DNA from 3 places in the Anaerobacillus sp. ABD4_527 genome. Region 2 is predicted to be linked to each of the others. Evidence: riboswitches for the same ligand, from Rfam matches in the RefSeq annotation. Region 2 holds a riboswitch; each other region holds the start of a gene.
The links. Region 2 has a riboswitch for lysine ahead of ACXAHI_RS08860 (Na+/H+ antiporter NhaC family protein). Riboswitches for the same ligand answer to the same signal wherever they lie in the genome.
Positions count from the first base shown of each region.

Region 1: linked by a shared signal. The riboswitch ahead of ACXAHI_RS06880 (aspartate kinase) and the one ahead of ACXAHI_RS08860 (Na+/H+ antiporter NhaC family protein) in region 2 are both predicted to bind lysine.
Region 3: linked by a shared signal. The riboswitch ahead of lysA (diaminopimelate decarboxylase) and the one ahead of ACXAHI_RS08860 (Na+/H+ antiporter NhaC family protein) in region 2 are both predicted to bind lysine.

Region 1 covers NZ_JBSWXZ010000001.1:1,295,044-1,301,222, reverse strand. The annotation lists gene ACXAHI_RS06890 (hypothetical protein) at 1-1,109, shown strand, start outside; gene uvrC (excinuclease ABC subunit UvrC) at 1,230-2,951, shown strand; lysine riboswitch at 3,031-3,219, shown strand; gene ACXAHI_RS06880 (aspartate kinase) at 3,363-4,598, shown strand; gene ACXAHI_RS06875 (YslB family protein) at 4,636-5,082, opposite strand; gene ACXAHI_RS06870 (succinate dehydrogenase cytochrome b558 subunit) at 5,363-5,971, shown strand; gene sdhA (succinate dehydrogenase flavoprotein subunit) at 6,056-6,179, shown strand, end outside.
Region 2 covers NZ_JBSWXZ010000001.1:1,697,220-1,703,398, reverse strand. The annotation lists gene ACXAHI_RS08880 (sulfite exporter TauE/SafE family protein) at 1-502, shown strand, start outside; gene ACXAHI_RS08875 (bifunctional metallophosphatase/5'-nucleotidase) at 518-1,906, shown strand; gene ACXAHI_RS08870 (YunC family protein) at 1,981-2,283, shown strand; gene yunB (sporulation protein YunB) at 2,387-3,157, shown strand; lysine riboswitch at 3,234-3,414, shown strand; gene ACXAHI_RS08860 (Na+/H+ antiporter NhaC family protein) at 3,531-5,102, shown strand; gene ACXAHI_RS08855 (sodium-dependent transporter) at 5,335-6,179, shown strand, end outside.
Region 3 covers NZ_JBSWXZ010000001.1:887,679-893,857, forward strand. The annotation lists gene ribE (riboflavin synthase) at 1-363, opposite strand, end outside; gene ribD (bifunctional diaminohydroxyphosphoribosylaminopyrimidine deaminase/5-amino-6-(5-phosphoribosylamino)uracil reductase RibD) at 363-1,430, opposite strand; FMN riboswitch at 1,580-1,736, opposite strand; gene ACXAHI_RS04695 (peptidylprolyl isomerase) at 1,762-2,196, opposite strand; gene lysA (diaminopimelate decarboxylase) at 2,288-3,610, opposite strand; lysine riboswitch at 3,715-3,898, opposite strand; gene ACXAHI_RS04705 (spore germination protein) at 3,945-5,438, opposite strand; gene spoVAEA (stage V sporulation protein SpoVABEA) at 5,416-6,000, opposite strand; gene spoVAE (stage V sporulation protein AE) at 6,005-6,179, opposite strand, start outside.

The DNA of each region.
Region 1 (6,179 bases), 400 kb from region 2:
TAATGTCGATACAGCCGATGAGTGAAGCAGCCGCAGTTGGGATTCTATGGTGGTACATCTGGGGTTTACATGTTGCGTTCCAACATAAAGCGTCTTCATTCGTTTTGTTAGTACCCTCATTTTTATTAAGCATTTTACTAGGAATTCGATTATCTTATCTACCATTTGGAGTCGGGTTAATCCTTCTCCTAATAAGTAAGAGATCTAGCTATACATCTAACAAAAAATATGCTTTGTTTATCAGTGTTCATCTTTTTATTGCGATTTGTTTTCAGCTTATTTGGGTTGCAGGTTTAGCTGCTTCAGAAGGAGGAATCACTGCATTCTTAGAACTAGCACTTGGATTTTCCTCCGGACATTTCCAAGAATGGGGAGGTAGTGCTGTATCGACAACTTCTCCACTATGGATAAGAAGCTACGAACTCGTCGTAACCAATATAGGCTGGGTTGGACTTGCAGGACAAAGGCTCTACATTGCAGCGATGATTACTATTATGATAATTGGCTTCTTTCTATTATTGAACAAAGTTAGAAGACAAAACATCACCCCGTTTCAATGGACATATGGAATCATGTTTGCTCTATACTTCTTGTGGGCATTGTTTGCGCAGAATATTGACAAACCAAGACACATCCTCCCATTACCTGGAATGGTTTTGTTTGCGCTATTATTAGTCACTACTAAGTATTCAGAAGGTTTCAGAACACATCTAGTGAAGCTTGGTTTGGTGATGTTGCTACTCTTTCAATCTTTTGGAACGTTCACAATGATGAGAGAAGCTCAGCACCCCGCTGCTGTCCATCAGTTGAGTAGTTTTCTCTCGGAAATAGAAGAGCCTATCATGGTGTATACCTGGGAGGAAACAAGGGTAATGGATTATCTGGACGTTCAGTATGAACATGACCGTGTATACACGTATGAAACCTTCCTGTCAGAAATACCTTATTACGATGAGAGAAGAATATTTTTAACGGATCGTGTCGTGAAGGGATTTGAACAGCAAGGGGCACCGATAAGAAAATCGGTCACAAAGGTCGGAGCATATTATTCCAATAAGATGTACGATCCTGTCTATCACGAAATTGTTTTGTACGAGTATAAGCGATAGGCATTATGATACAATAGGGGAACATAGATGCGCCTTGAATGGGTAGAGAGGTGAGATAGCGTGGAACAATTTTTGAAAAATAAGCTAGCTGTTTTACCCGATCAGCCTGGCTGTTATTTGATGAAAGATCGTCAAGGAACGATTATTTATGTTGGAAAGGCGAAGGTGCTTAAGAACAGAGTGCGTTCCTATTTTTCAGGAGCACATGATGGTAAGACGCAGCGGCTAGTTGGAGAGATTCGCGACTTCGAATATATCGTTACTTCAACTGATTTAGAAGCACTTATCCTTGAACTAAATTTAATAAAGAAACATGATCCGAAATATAATGTGATGCTGAAAGATGATAAAAGCTATCCATATATTAAGATTACGGCTGAGGAACAACCTCGACTCATCACGACAAGGAAAATAAAGAAAGACAAAGGTAAGTACTTTGGTCCATATCCGAATGCTTATGCTGCAAGTGCTACAAAGAAATTGCTCGATCGCATCTATCCGCTAAGAAAGTGCCGGAAGATGCCAGATCGAGTCTGTTTGTATTACCATATCGGCCAATGTCTTGCGCCTTGTGTAAAAGAAGTTACGAAAGAGCAGAACAAAGAAATGATCGACGGAATCACGAAGTTTTTAAATGGTGGTCACCAGGAGGTCAAACAAGATTTAGAACGTAAGATGGTGAGCGCTTCTGAAAACTTGGATTTTGAGCGTGCAAAGGAATACCGTGATCTCATGTACCATATTGAGAAAGTGATGGAAGCTCAAACGATTCAAACGAACGATGGCCTCGATCGTGATATCTTTGGGTATAGTTTTGATAAAGGCTGGATGTGTGTTCAAGTCTTTTTTGTACGTCAGGGCAAACTCATAGAACGAGATGTATCGCTCTTTCCGTTCTATAATGAACCTGAGGAGGACTTTTTAACATACCTTGGTCAGTTCTATCTACAGAAGAATCACCCTAAGCCTAAGGAGATCCTTTTACCTAATACAATCGATGCTCAATTAGCAGAAGATCTTCTTCATATTCCGGTTCATCAGCCGAAAAGAGGGAAGAAGAAAGAGCTAGTTGAATTGACGATAAAAAATGCTAATATCGCACTCAATGAAAAGTTTTCTCTGATTGAGCGAGATGAGAAGAGGACAATCAATGCGGTTGAGAATCTTGGTGAACAATTAGGAATAGAAGCACCTCTTCGAATAGAGGCCTTCGATAATTCGAATATTCAAGGAACAAACCCTGTTTCAGCGATGGTTGTGTTTTTAGATGGTAAACCGAAGAAGAACGAATATCGAAAATACAAGATAAAAACAGTAGAAGGTCCAAACGATGTTGGCTCGATGAAAGAGGTCGTTAGGAGAAGATACACAAGGTTACTTAAAGAAAACGGGCCACTCCCAGATTTAATTATTATCGATGGCGGCATCGCTCAGATTCAAGCATCTAAAGACGTTTTAGAAAATGAGCTTGGTCTAGATATTCCGGTTTGTTCGTTAACCAAAGATGAGAAGCACCGAACATCCCACTTATTGATCGGAGACCCTCCAGAGGATGTTTACCTTCCTAGAAATAGTCAGGAGTTCTATTTACTACAGAGAATTCAGGATGAAGTCCATCGTTTTGCGATATCGTTCCATCGTCAGCTCCGTGGAAAATCGATGCTGAAATCTAGTTTAGATGAAGTCCCCGGTATCGGACAGAAGCGTAAAAAGAAACTCTTAAATTATTTTGGATCGATCAAGAAAATGAAGGAAGCTGGCGTAGATGGTCTACAAGAAGCTGGTTTACCGAAGAATGTTGCTGAAGAATTGATGGCTCGTTTCAAGCAAAAAGAAAATTAATTGTGAAATTGTATTGCGGCGTATCTCATAGTTCGTTATAATAGTGAAAATTTAATAGTTCCACACTTCGATAAATTGAAGTGATGGTAGAGGCGCAAAAACCATCAGTAAACTCAACTGAGAGTGATAAGACTTGTTGACGTGAGTTGAAAGGGGAATTTGCCGAAGCGAATAGGTGCTTATTCACCTTTAGCTGGACCTGCATTGAAGAAGTGCAGAGCTGTCATTCAATTCCTTCCCGGGGGTTGAATGGAGAACTATCTCACACAGGGACGTTTTCTTGAATTACGAAAACAACAGTGAGGTTTTTCTCATTGTTGTTTTTTTGTATATAGAGAGAGCCTAAATTACTTATTCAAGAAACTAATTGTGAGTGAGAAATACAGTTATAGAGTGGAAAGGATGGAGAGAGTGGGACTTCGAGTAATGAAATTTGGTGGAACATCTGTTGGAGATGTTGAGAAAGTAAAGAACGTCGCATTGAGGCTTGCTGAAGCAGTTGATGCAGGGGATGAAGTTGTAGCAGTTGTTTCTGCTATGGGGAAAACCACAGATGAACTAGTGGGATTATCAAAAAGCATCACAAACAATCCCTCCAAAAGAGAACTAGATATGCTGCTTACAACTGGAGAGCAAGTAACAACCGCTCTTCTTGCAATGGCGCTTCATGAGAAGGGTTACGAAGCCGTTTCACTTACAGGGTGGCAAGCAGGACTTAAAACAGAATCTGTCCATGGAAACGCGAGGATTTTGGATATTGATGCCAAAAGGATGAATCAGCATCTTGCAGAAGGAAAGATTGTCATCGTTGCTGGCTTCCAGGGTCTTTCTGACACAGATGACATCGCGACATTGGGGAGAGGTGGATCCGACACCACTGCTGTTGCAATCGGAGCTGCACTGAAAGCAGAGCGATGTGAAATCTACACAGATGTAGATGGGGTTTACACAACAGACCCAAGATACGTTAAAGGCGCACGCAAACTGTCAACGATTTCATATGACGAAATGCTCGAATTGGCAAACCTTGGTGCAGGGGTTCTTCATCCTAGAGCGGTAGAGTTCGCAAAAAATTACAATATTCCACTTGAGGTACGCTCAAGTTTTACAAACGAAGTAGGAACCATAATTGAGGAGGTCGCATCCATGGAACAAAATTTGGTAGTGAGAGGGCTTGCGTTTGAAAGCAATGTGACAAAAATAACGATATCTGGTCTTCCGAATGAGATCACGACACTTCCATCGTTGTTTTCATCACTTGCATCAAATGGTATTAATGTAGATATCATCATTCAGAGTACAAGCGAGAAAAATACGACTAGTATATCGTTCTCGATCGAAACAGCTTCACTTGATTTAACGTTAGATGTTTTGCGTCGCCTTGAAGTCAAACTACCATATGAAAACATTTTCTATGAGTCTGGACTGTCGAAAGTTTCTATCGTTGGTTCAGGTATGATTTCAAATCCTGGTGTAGCTGCACAGATGTTTGAAGTTCTTGCTGAACATGATGTTGAGATCAAAATGGTAAGCACCTCTGAAATTAAGGTATCTACAATCGTACCTGAGGATAAGATGATCTATGCGATCGAGACATTACACGATCAATTCCAATTGGATGAAAGAACACCTGTTAAGCAGTTATAAAAAAATAAGGAGGCCACCTTGGCCTCCCTTTTTGCAATCATGATTCGATTTTATCTTTTGGATCCCATTTGATTGTGATTTGGATTTCGTTTTTCTTACTCGTTTCATAAGCTTCCGTTATGCACTGCAGCATGTATTGAAATTGTTCAGCAAGAAAACCAGCTTCTAACTGATAACAATCATTTCGACTAGTTTTTTTTCTTTCTTCTATTAATGGTGACTGAAGTAAGTAAGAGACCTCATTCTTTTTTTCTTGTGCGATGGTTAGAGCACCCCATCCTGCATCTTTAAAAAATTGCTCGATTTCTTCTCTTGTAGATAGAGGGAATTTCCTTGCGATATCTTTACCAGTCCAATAAAGGATGTTCGCTTGTTCAGTCCCTAATAGCTCAGGAAGAAGAACTTCTCTAAAAAGCTCATATCCAAAAGCTGTTGTGGTTACTTCATGACTATAATCGATGGTATTCGTGCGCTTTTTAAACATAAACTCCTCCAATTCGTCTCATATCATTATAACGGTTTGGAAGCGATTCCTCCATACATACAGGAAAAGAGAGGAATAATATCCTAGCAAATTTCATCTAGGAATTTAGAAAACTCAAAATGTACGCGTTTTCTTGACGCTCCTAAATGATGGGAGTACAATGAATATGTCACATATAAATCGACAGAAAGCGATGATTTCTGTGCATGCAAAGGCTTTTATAGTAGAATATGCAGTGGCAGATGGTAGCTTAACAACTTAAAAGGGGGACACACAAAACATGGCCGCAAGTCGAGACTTTGTCAGCCGAAAATTGCATTCGCTTCTAGGAGTAATTCCACTGGGACTCTATGTTACGCAGCATCTAACAGTAAACCACTTCGCAACGAGAGGTCCAGAGGCATTTAACGAAGCTGCTCATTTCATGGAATCTTTACCTTTCAGGTATTTCCTTGAAATCTTTGTTATTTTCTTACCGCTATTATTCCATGCGATTTATGGTGTTTATATCGCATTTCAATCCAAGAATAATGTAAGTAGATATGGCTATCTACGAAATTGGATGTTTTATATGCAGCGGATCTCAGGAATAATTGTTTTAATTTTCGTAACCTGGCATGTATGGCAAACTAGAATTCAGGCTGCGATGGGTGCAGAAGTTAACTATCAGATGATGGTGGACATACTAGCTAATCCTTGGATGTTGATCTTCTACATCGTTGGAGTAATTGGAACGGTATTCCACTTTGCGAATGGTCTATGGTCCTTCTTCGTAAGCTGGGGCTTTACAGTAACACCGAAATCTCAGCGTGCAATGACATATGTAACAATGGCTATCTTTCTTGCTCTTTCAGTCGTTGGTATACGCGCGATTTTCGCATTTGTTTAAGCAACAAACGAACTGTCTTCACCACCATACTGAAAGGGTACATATCCTTCAGTAAGAGCTAGCATTTAAGGGGGAACCGTTCTTATGAGTAATGGTAAAATTATTGTAGTCGGAGGCGGATTAGCCGGTTTAATGGCTACTATTAAAGCCGCTGAAGCTGGAGTTAGTGTCGATCTCATTTCAATCGTTCCGGTTAAACGTTCTCACT
Region 2 (6,179 bases):
TTCTGTATATTTTGGGGTATTTATGGTGCTTGTTTCCATATTATTAATGGTAAGGGGACGTTTGCGACCATTGAAGTTAGATGGACGTTTTTCGCGATCGATTACTGATTTGGATGGGAACGCTAGTGAATATCGGTTTTCAGTAATAGCTGCCTTAGTTGTTTCGTTTATCGTTGGGATTCTATCAGGGCTTTTCGGTATCGGCGGTGGGTCGTTGATGGTTCCTGCCATGATCTTATTATTTGGTTTTCCAACCTCTATAGCAGTTGCAACATCGATGTTTATGATCTTTCTATCGAGTATAATCGGTACGATGACGCATTTAGCCCTTGGGAATATCGCAGGATCTTTATTGATTGGATTAGTTCCAGGCGCATGGATTGGGGCAAAATGTGGCTCTTTCATTAATCAGAAACTGTCAGATAATACGATTGTCGTTATTTTAAGGTGGATGTTAATTCTCGTCGGGATACGATTGGTCTGGCAGGGAATGACGGGTTAAGAAAGGAAGAGTGTCTTGACTTCAAAAAAGGTACATTTATATTATACGAACGATCTTCATAGTCACTTTGAGAATTGGCCTAAGGTGGCTGGCTATATAAAAGATAGAAAAAGAATTCATGATTATCATCATAATCATTACTTATTGTTAGATCTTGGTGATCACGCGGATAAAGTTCACCCGATTACTGAGGGGACCTCGGGAAAGGGAAATGTACATTTACTAAATGAACTAAAATACGATTATGCAACGATTGGAAATAACGAGGGAATCACATTTTCAAAACAAGAATTGGATGAGCTATACACTGATGCCAATTTTCAAGTCATCGTTTCGAACTTATTCCACTCTGATGGAGCGAGACCTGCCTGGGCAGTTCCGTACGCGATCAATGAGAAAGATGGCGTTAAGGTTGGACTCATAGGGATAACGATTCCATATGAGCAGTTCTATAGTCTTCTTGGCTGGTCGATACAATCTCCATGGGAAATGCTTCAACAGGTCGTTGATGAAGTGCGTTCGAAAGCAGATGTAGTTGTGTTGATGTCACACATGGGACTCGGAAACGACGAGCAGATCGCAACGGATATCGAAGGAATCGATGTGATCATCGGATCTCATACCCATCATGTTCTAAAACATGGAATGAATGTGAACGGTACATTAATTACTCAAGCTGGTAAGAACGGAAATTATGTAGGTGAAGTCGTCCTGAACTATGATACCGAGCAGTGCAAGTTAGTTGAGGCAGAAGCTTATGCGATTTCTGTGCGTGATCATAAAGAAGATCAAGCGACAAAGGAACAGCTGGATCGATTAGGAACGAATGCACAAAACTTATTAGACGAGGTCGTATGTCGTCTTGAACAACCCTTAGAAGCAGAGTGGTTCAGACGCTCTGTCCTTCCTGACGAGCTGTCTGCTGCTCTTAGAGAATGGTGCAATGCTGATATTGGAATGATCAATTCAGGTATGCTACTTGATGGTTTAAGTGAAGGAAAGGTGTCGAGAGAAGACCTACATCGTATATGTCCACATCCAGTCAATCCATGTAAAGTTATCCTAAAAGGAAGTGAATTACGTGAGATCATCGCATATGCAATGTCTGACGAACTCGTACATTTGACGTTTAAAGGATTAGGCTTCCGAGGAGAAGTCATGGGTATCATGGCTTTTGATGGACTTGAAGTTAAAACAGTCGTAATGGATGATGGCCTTCATCACGTAACAGAAATTCTCCATAATGGTAATCAGCTATCTCCTGAAAAAGAATATTCAGTGGCTACAGCGGATATGTTCACCTTCGGAAAATTTTATCCGCAGATGAAGCACGCTAGAAAGAAGTACTACTTACCAGAAATGCTTCGGGATCTTCTTGCATGGAGACTTGAGAATAGATATTAATCTTTGATTGTCAAACATGCCTCCGCGCTCATATAAATAGAATGACAACTTGTTAGTCAGGAGGCGGAGGATACGTGATCAATGTTACACCTATCATGATCGATGGTCATCCATTTACAGCGATTAGCATGAAGCTACCTAAGACTAATTTTCTTGCTGTTACAAATGAAAATGGCTACATCATGTGTGGAGCACTGGATATTGCGTTACTTAATGAAAAGTTAAGTGATCGCAAAATAATTGCAGGCAGAGCTGTTGGTGTAAGGTCCATCGAACAGCTGCTAGAAGCACCACTTGAGTCAGTAACGCTTGAAGCAGAGGCAAGGGGCATCAAAGTAGGAACCATTGGAAGAGATGCGATGCTCAAAATGTTATAAGAAAAACCACAGCTTGCGGGCTGTGGTTTTTCTTTAGGGAAAATATGTCCATACTTCTTTCTTTCTTCGCATATACATGTTGAGGAGAAGGGAGGATATTGGCTTGTTCCGAACTCGAAGAAGGTTCATTCGAAAAGGTCCGCTTCCTTTTCGATATGTGTTTGTTATCTCGTTCATTCTATTTATTTTTATGACAGTTCAAGGACTATGGATCGTTGAAAAAGGTATTAAGCCTACTCTTATCGAAATAGCTAGAACAGAAACGAACCGAATCGCAACGCTCGCGATCAACCAGGCCATCAACAAAAAAATCGTTGAAGAAGCAGATAGCACAGAAGAGCTGATCAAAAAAGAAACGGTTAACCAAGTAGATATTGTACAAATTAACCAAAGCGCTGTAAATAAAGTACTTGCTCAATCGACTGACAAGGTGCAAAAGTTTTTGAAGAGCGTTGAAGATAACTCGATCGACTATTGGGCAGAGGAAAATGGGGTCGAGCTTCAAGTTGATGAAGATGTACCATTAAGTAAAGGAATCATCCATAACATTCCAATCGGGCAAGCGTTTAATAATACGTTACTCGCGAACTTCGGGCCAAAAGTTCCTGTAAGATTTACAGCGATTGGAGAAGTGAAGTCTGATATCAAACATAACATTCAGCAGGTAGGGATCAATAACACTTGGGTTGATATCCGCGTCCATATCGAAGTGCATGTAAAAATCGTTATTCCATTTGCTACCGATTCGGACGTGGTTACAACGGATATTCCTGTAATCGCAACGTTTATCAAAGGAGATGTGCCGAACTTCTACAATAATGGATCTGGTACAGGATTGCCTGATCCGGCTATCGATATTGGAGGAATGGAATAAATTGTGTTTGCATAGCACATAGAACTAAGCTATAATAACGAATTGTATTAAACTAAATAATGTTCCTTATCTTATACGATGAGGTAGAGGAGCAGATACTCATTAGTACGTGTTGGGAGAATGACATCCATGATCAGCATCGAAAGGGAGATCTGCCGAAGCAGAAATAATCGTCACATTATTTTTGTTGGGGCGACATTGAATAAATGTCGAACTGTCATTATGAGGCTTACTTATAATGGAGAACTACTGATCGGGATGGACACTTGACATTGTATCCGCAAAACGGGCAATGATAGGACCATATCCTGTCATTGCCCGTTTTTTTGTTTATCCAAAAGTAGTGAACCATAACTTGAAAAGGATGGTGAATATGGAAAATACGATTTATTCGATTATTCCGCCGCTCATCGCATTATTGATGGTAGTGGCAACCAGGAAGGTTTTGCCTTCACTAGGGGTGGGAATTATCCTTGGTGCGTTGATGATCAACGACTGGAGTATTGGTGGTTCTATTACAGAAATTTATACGATTGTGAAGGGCATTTTTATTTCTGACGGTGGGTTAAATACCTGGAACATGTATATTATTTTCTTCTTACTTCTATTAGGCATAATGACTGCATTTATTTCAATTTCAGGTGGTAGCCGAGCGTTCGGTGAGTGGGCCATGAAGCGTGTGAAAACGCGAACTGGTGCTCAAATCGTTACTGCAGTCTTTGGAGTTATTATTTTTATTGATGATTACTTCAATTCTCTAGCGGTTGGGAATGTTAGTCGTCCTATTACAGACAGGCACAAAGTTTCGAGAGCCAAGCTTTCTTATATCATCGATTCAACTGCTGCTCCGATGTGTATCATTTCCCCTATTTCTAGTTGGGGAGCTTATATTATTGCAATTATAGGTGGTATTCTTACTACACACAGCATCGTTGGTGTTGGAGCTCTAGAAGCTTTCATAAAAATGATTCCTATGAATTTATATGCGATCTTCGCACTTGGAATGGTTTTCTTCGTAAGCTATTTCGATATTAACCTTAAGGCGATGAGAGTTCATGAAGACCGTGCACAAAAAACAGGAGAAGTACTCGACCCTTCAAAAGGTGCTGTACCAGGAGAAACAACTGGCTTACCTGAAAGTGATAAGGGGAAAGTAGCAGATCTTGCTTGGCCAATCATTATGTTGATCGCAGGTACGGTCATCTTTATGATCATCACAGGTATTCAGGCTGTAAATGGAACGGATGCTGCCGTAACGCCGTTAACGATTTTTGAGAATACGGATGTTGCAGCTTCGTTATTATACGGTGGTTTGATCGGTTTAGGTACGTCTTTAGTGTTCTTCTTCTTTAAGAACATGGGAGGAGCAGCGTTTGGAAAAGGTGTCGTTGAAGGGATTAAATCGATGCTTCCTGCAGTTTACATCCTTCTCTTTGCATGGACGTTGATCGAGATTATTGGAACACTTGGAACAGGTAAATATCTAGCTGGTCTAGTCGATCAGCATATAGCGATCGGTTTCCTTCCAGCAATCTTATTCTTATTAGCAGGCGTAATGGCGTTTGCTACTGGAACATCATGGGGAACATTCGGTATTATGCTTCCGATAGCAGGAGAAATCGCTGCTGCGACAGACCCAACCTATATGCTACCTGTACTAGCCGCTGTACTAGCGGGAGCGGTGTTTGGAGACCACTGCTCGCCGATTTCTGATACAACGATCCTTTCTTCTACAGGTGCCGGAAGCCATCATATCGATCATGTGTTGACGCAGCTTCCTTATGCTCTAACTGTAGCTGGAATCGCGCTCGTAGGCTATCTTGTACTTGGATTTACAGGAAGCTCGATTGCTGGGCTGCTTGCAACAGCAGTAGTTTTTGCGGTTGTTGTCTATATACTAAAAACAAAATACGAAAATCGTACGGTTGAAGCCGTGAACGAATAATCGAACAGGGGGGACCATCCTCCTGTTTTTTTTATGTCATCCTACAAAAAAGGGGTGTTTTTGGCTAATTTTCGAAGTGATTTTACAAATTAACTGAAAGATTGCTTTGACATGGCCAATAGTACTAGATATACTATAAACAAAATAATCAGAATTTAAATAAAAATCTAAACCTTTTTCTGGGAGGAGGAGAACATGGAGAAGGGTTACAACGTCTAAGGGGGTAATACAAGTGGAAAAAAGAGCTCAGTGGGGAACAAGAGCTGGCTTTATCTTAGCAGCTGTTGGTTCTGCAATCGGACTAGGTAACATCTGGAGGTTTCCAGCCGTTGCATATGATAACGGTGGAGGGGCATTTTTTATACCATATTTATTTGCACTAATAACAGCGGGTATTCCGATTCTTATTTTGGAGTTTACGATTGGCCATAAGTTCAGAGGTTCAGCTCCGCTTTCGTTCTTCAGAATGAATAAAAAGACCGAATGGCTCGGTTGGTGGGGCGTTATTGTTGCGTTTGTTATTTCTACGTATTATGCGGTCATTATAGGTTGGGCAATTTCGTATAGCTATTTTGCATTCAATTTGAGCTGGGGTTCAGACACAGAAGGTTTCCTATTCAATGACTATCTGCAGCTGACGGTTAATCCTGGTGAAACAGGTAGCCTTGTGCCAGGAGTATTTATTCCGCTTGTGGCAGTTTGGATTATTACGCTAGGCGTTCTTCTTGCAGGGGTTAAGAAAGGGATCGAACGTGCGAACAAAATCTTCATCCCTACGTTGATCGTACTTTTCTTAATCATCGTAATTAGAGCTGTGACGCTTCCTGGAGCAGCTGAAGGTTTAAGTGCATTCTTTACACCGAATTTTGACTCCATTACGTCCGGTAGTGTTTGGGTAGCAGCGTATGGACAGATCTTCTTCAGTTTATCGATTGCTTTTGCTATTATGATTACGTATTCAAGCTATCTTCCGAAGAAATCAGATATTACGAACAATGCGTTTATTACAGGGTTTGGTAACTCTTCATTCGAGCTTTTAGCAGGTATCGGAGTTTTCTCCGCATTAGGATTTATGGC
Region 3 (6,179 bases), 810 kb from region 2:
ATCGAAGTACAACGCGTTATCTACTTGTTCAATCTTTGAGATTTCTCCTTTACCATCTACGTGACCCGAAACAAAGTGGCCACCAAATCTTCCGTTTGCGGCCATTGCACGCTCTAAGTTCACATTGTCATTTGGACGAAGCTCATTTAAGCCGGTTGCTCGGAACGTTTCAGGCATAACATCTACCGAAAAGAAGGAATTCGTAAAAGTTGTAACCGTTAAACATACCCCATTTATCGAAATGCTATCACCCAAATGAACATCTTCGAGAACTTTTGAAGCGCGTATGTCCATTACGATCGACTCTCCGGATTGGTTGACACTTTGTATTTTCCCGATTTCTTCAACGATGCCAGTGAACATTACTCCACCTCTTTTCGTTTTGATACGATCTTGATGTCGTCCCCAATTTGCTCGACGCTCTCAATGGAGAGTTCGACTGTTTCTTGCATAGCTGCAAATCCCATTCCTTCGAAGGAGGTAGGAGCATCTGTACCTCCGATTAACTTAGGAGCTACGTAAGTGATAACCTTTTGAAAAGCTCCTGCCTCTAGAAAACTACCGTTGATCGTTGGTCCACCTTCTACAAAAACAGAGGTGACCCCTCGATCACCTAGCATAAGCAATACATCATCAATTGAAATGGAATCACCTTCCACTGCAAGGACAGTTACATGCGAGGAGAACATTCTTTTTGTTTCTGTCTTAGCCTTTTCAGTCGTAATAATCCAAGTTTCTACAGTGTCATCTTGCAAAACAACAGCATCAGGAGGAAGTCTTAATGTCCGATCGAGAATTATCCTTATAGGACTTATGCCTTCACCATACCTTGTTGTAAGCGAGGGATCATCCTTCTCAACGGTTCCAACACCTACGAGTATCGCATCGTGTTGGTGACGTTCTGCATGAACATCTTGCCTCGCTTCGCTTCCAGTAATCCATTTGCTATCTCCTGTTTTAGTTGCTACTTTACCATCTAATGAAACTGCTGATTTTAGTGTCACATAAGGACGGTTCGTCTTTATGTAATGAAAGAACACGTCATTTAGAGAGTAAGCTTCCTCTTCAAGTAAGCCAACATAAACGGATATACCAGCTTCCTTCAACCGCTCAATCCCTCTTCCTCCTACGAGAGGATTTGGGTCTTGCATCGCTACATGCACCTCTGTGATACCAGCATCTATTAATGCATTCGCACACGGGGGAGTTTTCCCATGGTGACTACAAGGTTCTAACGTCACATAAGCAGTTGCTCCCTTAGCTTTGTCGCCTGCCATTCTAAGTGCGTAAACCTCAGCATGTGGCTCACCAGCTTTTAAATGGGCTCCCATTCCAACTATTCTTCCTTCACTGACGATCACAGCGCCAACAGCTGGATTTGGGGCTGTTTGACCCACTGTATTTCTCGCGAGTTCAATCGCCATCTTCATATAATCATTGTTATTCACATGTATCATCTCCTAACGAATCAATTGGGGTTAAGAGATAAAAAAAGCCTCCCTATTAGATAGGGAGGCTTTAAAAAGAGTATACCAAATAAGCCTTTTGAACGTACTTTTTCAAAAGGATCGGCAAACTTTTACTCCTTCTCCCATCCAGACTATACTGTCGGTCCTGGTCTTTCACCAGATCCACCGTTTACAAGACGCAAACGGGTCACGGACTTAGTTGATTACTCGATAGAGTGATCAAGCATTACCGCCGGTTGGGAATCTCACCCTACCCCGAAGGAAAGTTTTATTTAATTGTAAGTCTAGAAACTTACTCTTCCCAGACTTTAACTTCTTTCATCACATCGCCTTGTTTGATGCGTAGAACAGTATCCATGCCTTCTGTTACTTGACCGAATACAGTATGAACACCATCAAGGTGAGGCTGTGGTTCATGTACTAAGAAGAACTGACTTCCACCTGTGTTTTTACCAGCATGAGCCATAGAAAGGGATCCCGCTACATGTTTATGAGGATTACCTTCTGTTTCACAATCGATTGTATAGCCAGGGCCGCCCATTCCAGTTCCTGTTGGGTCTCCACCTTGTGCAACGAATCCAGGAATGACACGATGGAAGTTAACACCGTTATAAAAGCCTTCATTTGCTAGTTTTTCAAAGTTAGCCACAGTGTTTGGCGCTTCTTCTGGGAAGAATTCAATTTGAATTACTTCGCCATTTTCAAATGCGATTGAACCTTTTTTCATTAAAAATATCCTCCTGCGTAAACAATTTGCTTAAAAGCTCTTTCATTATAGCATAAGAGATTCATTTACCATATTAATTAACTTTAAGAAACTATTTTGATATAACCATTTTTTTTAACGGTCTGTCATATTGAATCAAATCTTCATATGATTCTCTTTCAACTACAAGGCTAGCTTCCCCGTCTTCAACAAAAACAACAGCTGGCTTTGGTAGTCGATTGTAATTATTCGCCATCGAATACCCATATGCTCCGGTTGAAAAGACAACCATCACATCCCCAGCAATCGCTCGCTGAAGCTGACAGTCCCAAATCAACATATCACCCGATTCGCAGCACTTTCCTGCGATCGAATACAGGTGATCTTTCGGTTCATTCATTCGATTTACGATCGATGCCTCATACTTTGCGTTATATAAAGCAGGACGAAGATTGTCACTCATTCCCCCATCAACAGCAAGGTAATTCCTAAGTTCAGGAACATTTTTATGAGAGCCAACGGTGTACAATGTAGACCCAGCTTCACCGACAAGAGAGCGACCAGGTTCTATCCAGATTTCTGGCATCGACATGTTGCTATGCTCAATTTGCTTTTTTACAGCATCCGTCATGGCATCGATGTAGTTCTGTGGAGAAATCGGTTGATCTTCGTGGTTGTATCGAATACCAAACCCGCCACCTAAATTCAGCACCTGAGGCTCATACCCAAACGTTTCATTCCAGCGATGGAGGTAACTATAGATCTTGTCGATCGCCATCACAAATCCGGTCGTTTCAAAAATTTGTGATCCGATATGGCAATGAAGACCAAGCAGGTGAATGTTACTCATTTTTAACGCTGTATCGATCGCTTGCTCTACTTGACCACTCTGTAAATCGAATCCAAACTTTGAATCTTCTTGACCCGTTAGAATATAGTCATGTGTGTGCGCTTCGATTCCAGGCGTTATTCTTAAGAGCACGTTCGTTGAAACTTCTTCTTCTGCTGCTAACTGTTCGAGTAACGAAAGCTCATAAAAGTTATCGACTACAAAACAACCAATCCCAGCTTTCAGAGCCATCCTAATTTCTCTTTCGCTTTTATTGTTACCATGAAAGTGAATCCGGTCTACTGGAAATCCTGCTTGTAAAGCCGTATATAATTCTCCTCCAGAGACAACATCAAGACTCAACCCTTCTTCTTCTGCAAGTTGAATCATCGCTATACAAGAGAATGCTTTACTCGCATACGCAACCTGATAGTTTAATTGCTTTTTCTCAAAAGCCTCTTTAAATGCTCTTGCTTTCTCTCGAATCAGTGCCACATCGTAGACGTACAATGCCGTGCCGTACGTTTTCGCTAGCTGAAATGTATCGACACCTCCGATTGTATAGTGACCGTTTTCTGAAATTTCTGCTGTACCAAATAAGTGCACGATATTCTCCCCTCTCGCTTTATTCAGTAAGCGAGCTCCCACTACATAAAAAAACAAACAGCCAACTTATAGATACATTGGCTGTTTTGCTCCGTATCCCCACGAGTTGGATTAGCTCACCACTGCAATATAGATAACAGTGACAGTCTGCAGCTTATTCAACTACAGCCCAGCAGAAGAAGGATGGACCTTTCTCCACTTCGGCAATTTGACCTTTCAGATACCTTCATCGCAACCCATTATATGCTCAGATATCGTACTCATTCTCATTGCGCCTCTATCCCCATTACATTCAATGAGGTCTATTCTATTAAAAATTAAATTATCACACTTTTTAAGATTCAGCAAGTGGTTCGTCCTCTTGCTTCTTTTTATTTTGAGGCTGCGTGATACTTGGTCTTAGCTTCGTTAATGGCACGGAAACTCTAATTAGAATCTGTAAGAACGCTTTTGCGTTAAACGGGACGAACGGCCACAAATACGGTGTATTGAGCGGGCGTAAACTTATTAAAAACAATATCGTCAAAGTAACGCCGATCATGTAGCCTGGGACTCGGAAGAAATAGACGAGAAACAATAATAAGAGCCGAATCAATTTGTTCGCGATTGCAAGTTCATAGCTTGGCGTCGCATAAGAACCGATTGCCGCGATCGAAACATAAAGGATAACCTCTGGCACGAATAGACCAACGTCGATGGCGATTTGCCCGATTAGAACCGCTGCAATCAAGCCCATAGCTGTTGAAAGTGGCGTAGGGGTATGGATGGCGGCCATCCTCAAAGTCTCTATACCAAGTTCGGCTAGAACGATTTGAACAAATATAGGAACATTGGTTTTTTCATTCGGTCCGATAAAATCGATCGTTTTTGGAAGTAGTTCCGGTTCATATACGAACAGCAGCCATAGTGGCAAAAGGAGCAATGCAGCAAGCATACCACCAAATCGAACCCATCTAAGAAATGCACCAGCTAAAGGTGCTTCTCGATATTCCTCCGCGTGCTGAACGTGATGGAAAAATGTCGTGGGCGTGATGATAACACTCGGTGAAGTATCTACGATGATCAGCACATGACCTTCCAATAAATGAGACGCAGCAACGTCGGGTCTTTCCGTATACCTCACTAGAGGGAATGGATTGCCTGCTTGATGCACCAAAAATTCTTCTATGGCTTTATCAGCCATCGGTAAACCATCGATATTGATTTCTTTTAACTTTTTCGTTACGATTTCGACTAGGTTAGGATTTGCCACATCCTCTAAATAAGTTATGCAAATATCTGTTTTAGATCGTTCTCCAACTTGCATGATCACATTCCTAAGTTTTCCATCACGTATTCTCCGACGTGTTAACGCGGTATTTTCAATGATATTCTCTGTGTACCCATCTCTCGAACCGCGGATGACCTTTTCTGTGTCGGGCTCTTGCGGTGTTCTACCTGGATACTTACGAACGTCGATGATATACGCCTGTTCTTCGCCGTCCATAAAAACAGCGATTAACCCTGAAAGAACTTGATCTACCACTTCATCAAAGTTATCTACTGTAGACACTTGCTGATGTGGCAAGTGATTGTGAATCACTTTTTCAAACTGCGCAGTCAGACGGTGATGTTCGTCTGTATACATCAATTCACGCATGATTTCTACTATGATGGATGTATCACAAAGTCCTGTACAGTAGTAAAAGTACACATCTTTGTTTAATATTTTTATTTTCCTAACGCCTACGTCAAAACTCTTCCCAATACCAATCGACTTTTCCATGAACTTTTCGTTTTCTTTTATCTTTTTAAAGATTTTTTGTTTATCCTTCGTTTTTGAACTCATCTATCCCACTCCTTTCTAGAAGAATTTGAACCGCTTTCCTTGTAATCGGTGACCCTTTTGACGGATCATCATAACCTGACATCTTACCAATATCACCGACTCCCACAACGATTGGAAGGTCCAATTTATCAAGGATCGATACCGTGTCTCCATCTATTCTTCCGATTTCCATATCAGGGAGTCCATTTTTATCCACACCAAATTCGGTAAGCTCTCCAAACCGGTCGATGGAAACATTCACTTTTGTCCATTCAGAAAAGTGGGTTCTCGATGCCACAGCGATCGCTCCTAAAACCTCTATGTTTGGATCAGAAGCAACGTACTGCATCGCAAGTTCACCGTACCCTTCACCTTGGTAGCCACTGTCATCAAACATGACAAACACGGGGTCATGAGGGGTTTGAGATATAAGTGATACAATTTCGTATCCAGCAAGCGGTGTAGGGTTACCAGCCGATTGACTGATACATCTTCCGCCAAGTTCTGAGGCTACTGTTTCAATAGCCTGTTGAGCATATAGATCACCGTCAGTAACAAAAATAACCCTCCGCTTATGATTCATATCTTCACCCCTTTGGTTTAAACAGTATGGCAACAATAAAACCGAATACGATCGCTGACGAAATACCAGCTGACGTTAATTGAAAAATCCCCATCCCTATTCCGATAAAGCCGTGTTCTTCTCCCTTTTGCATGGCTCCATGTAGCAAAGAATGCCCAAAGCTTGTAATTGGAACGGTT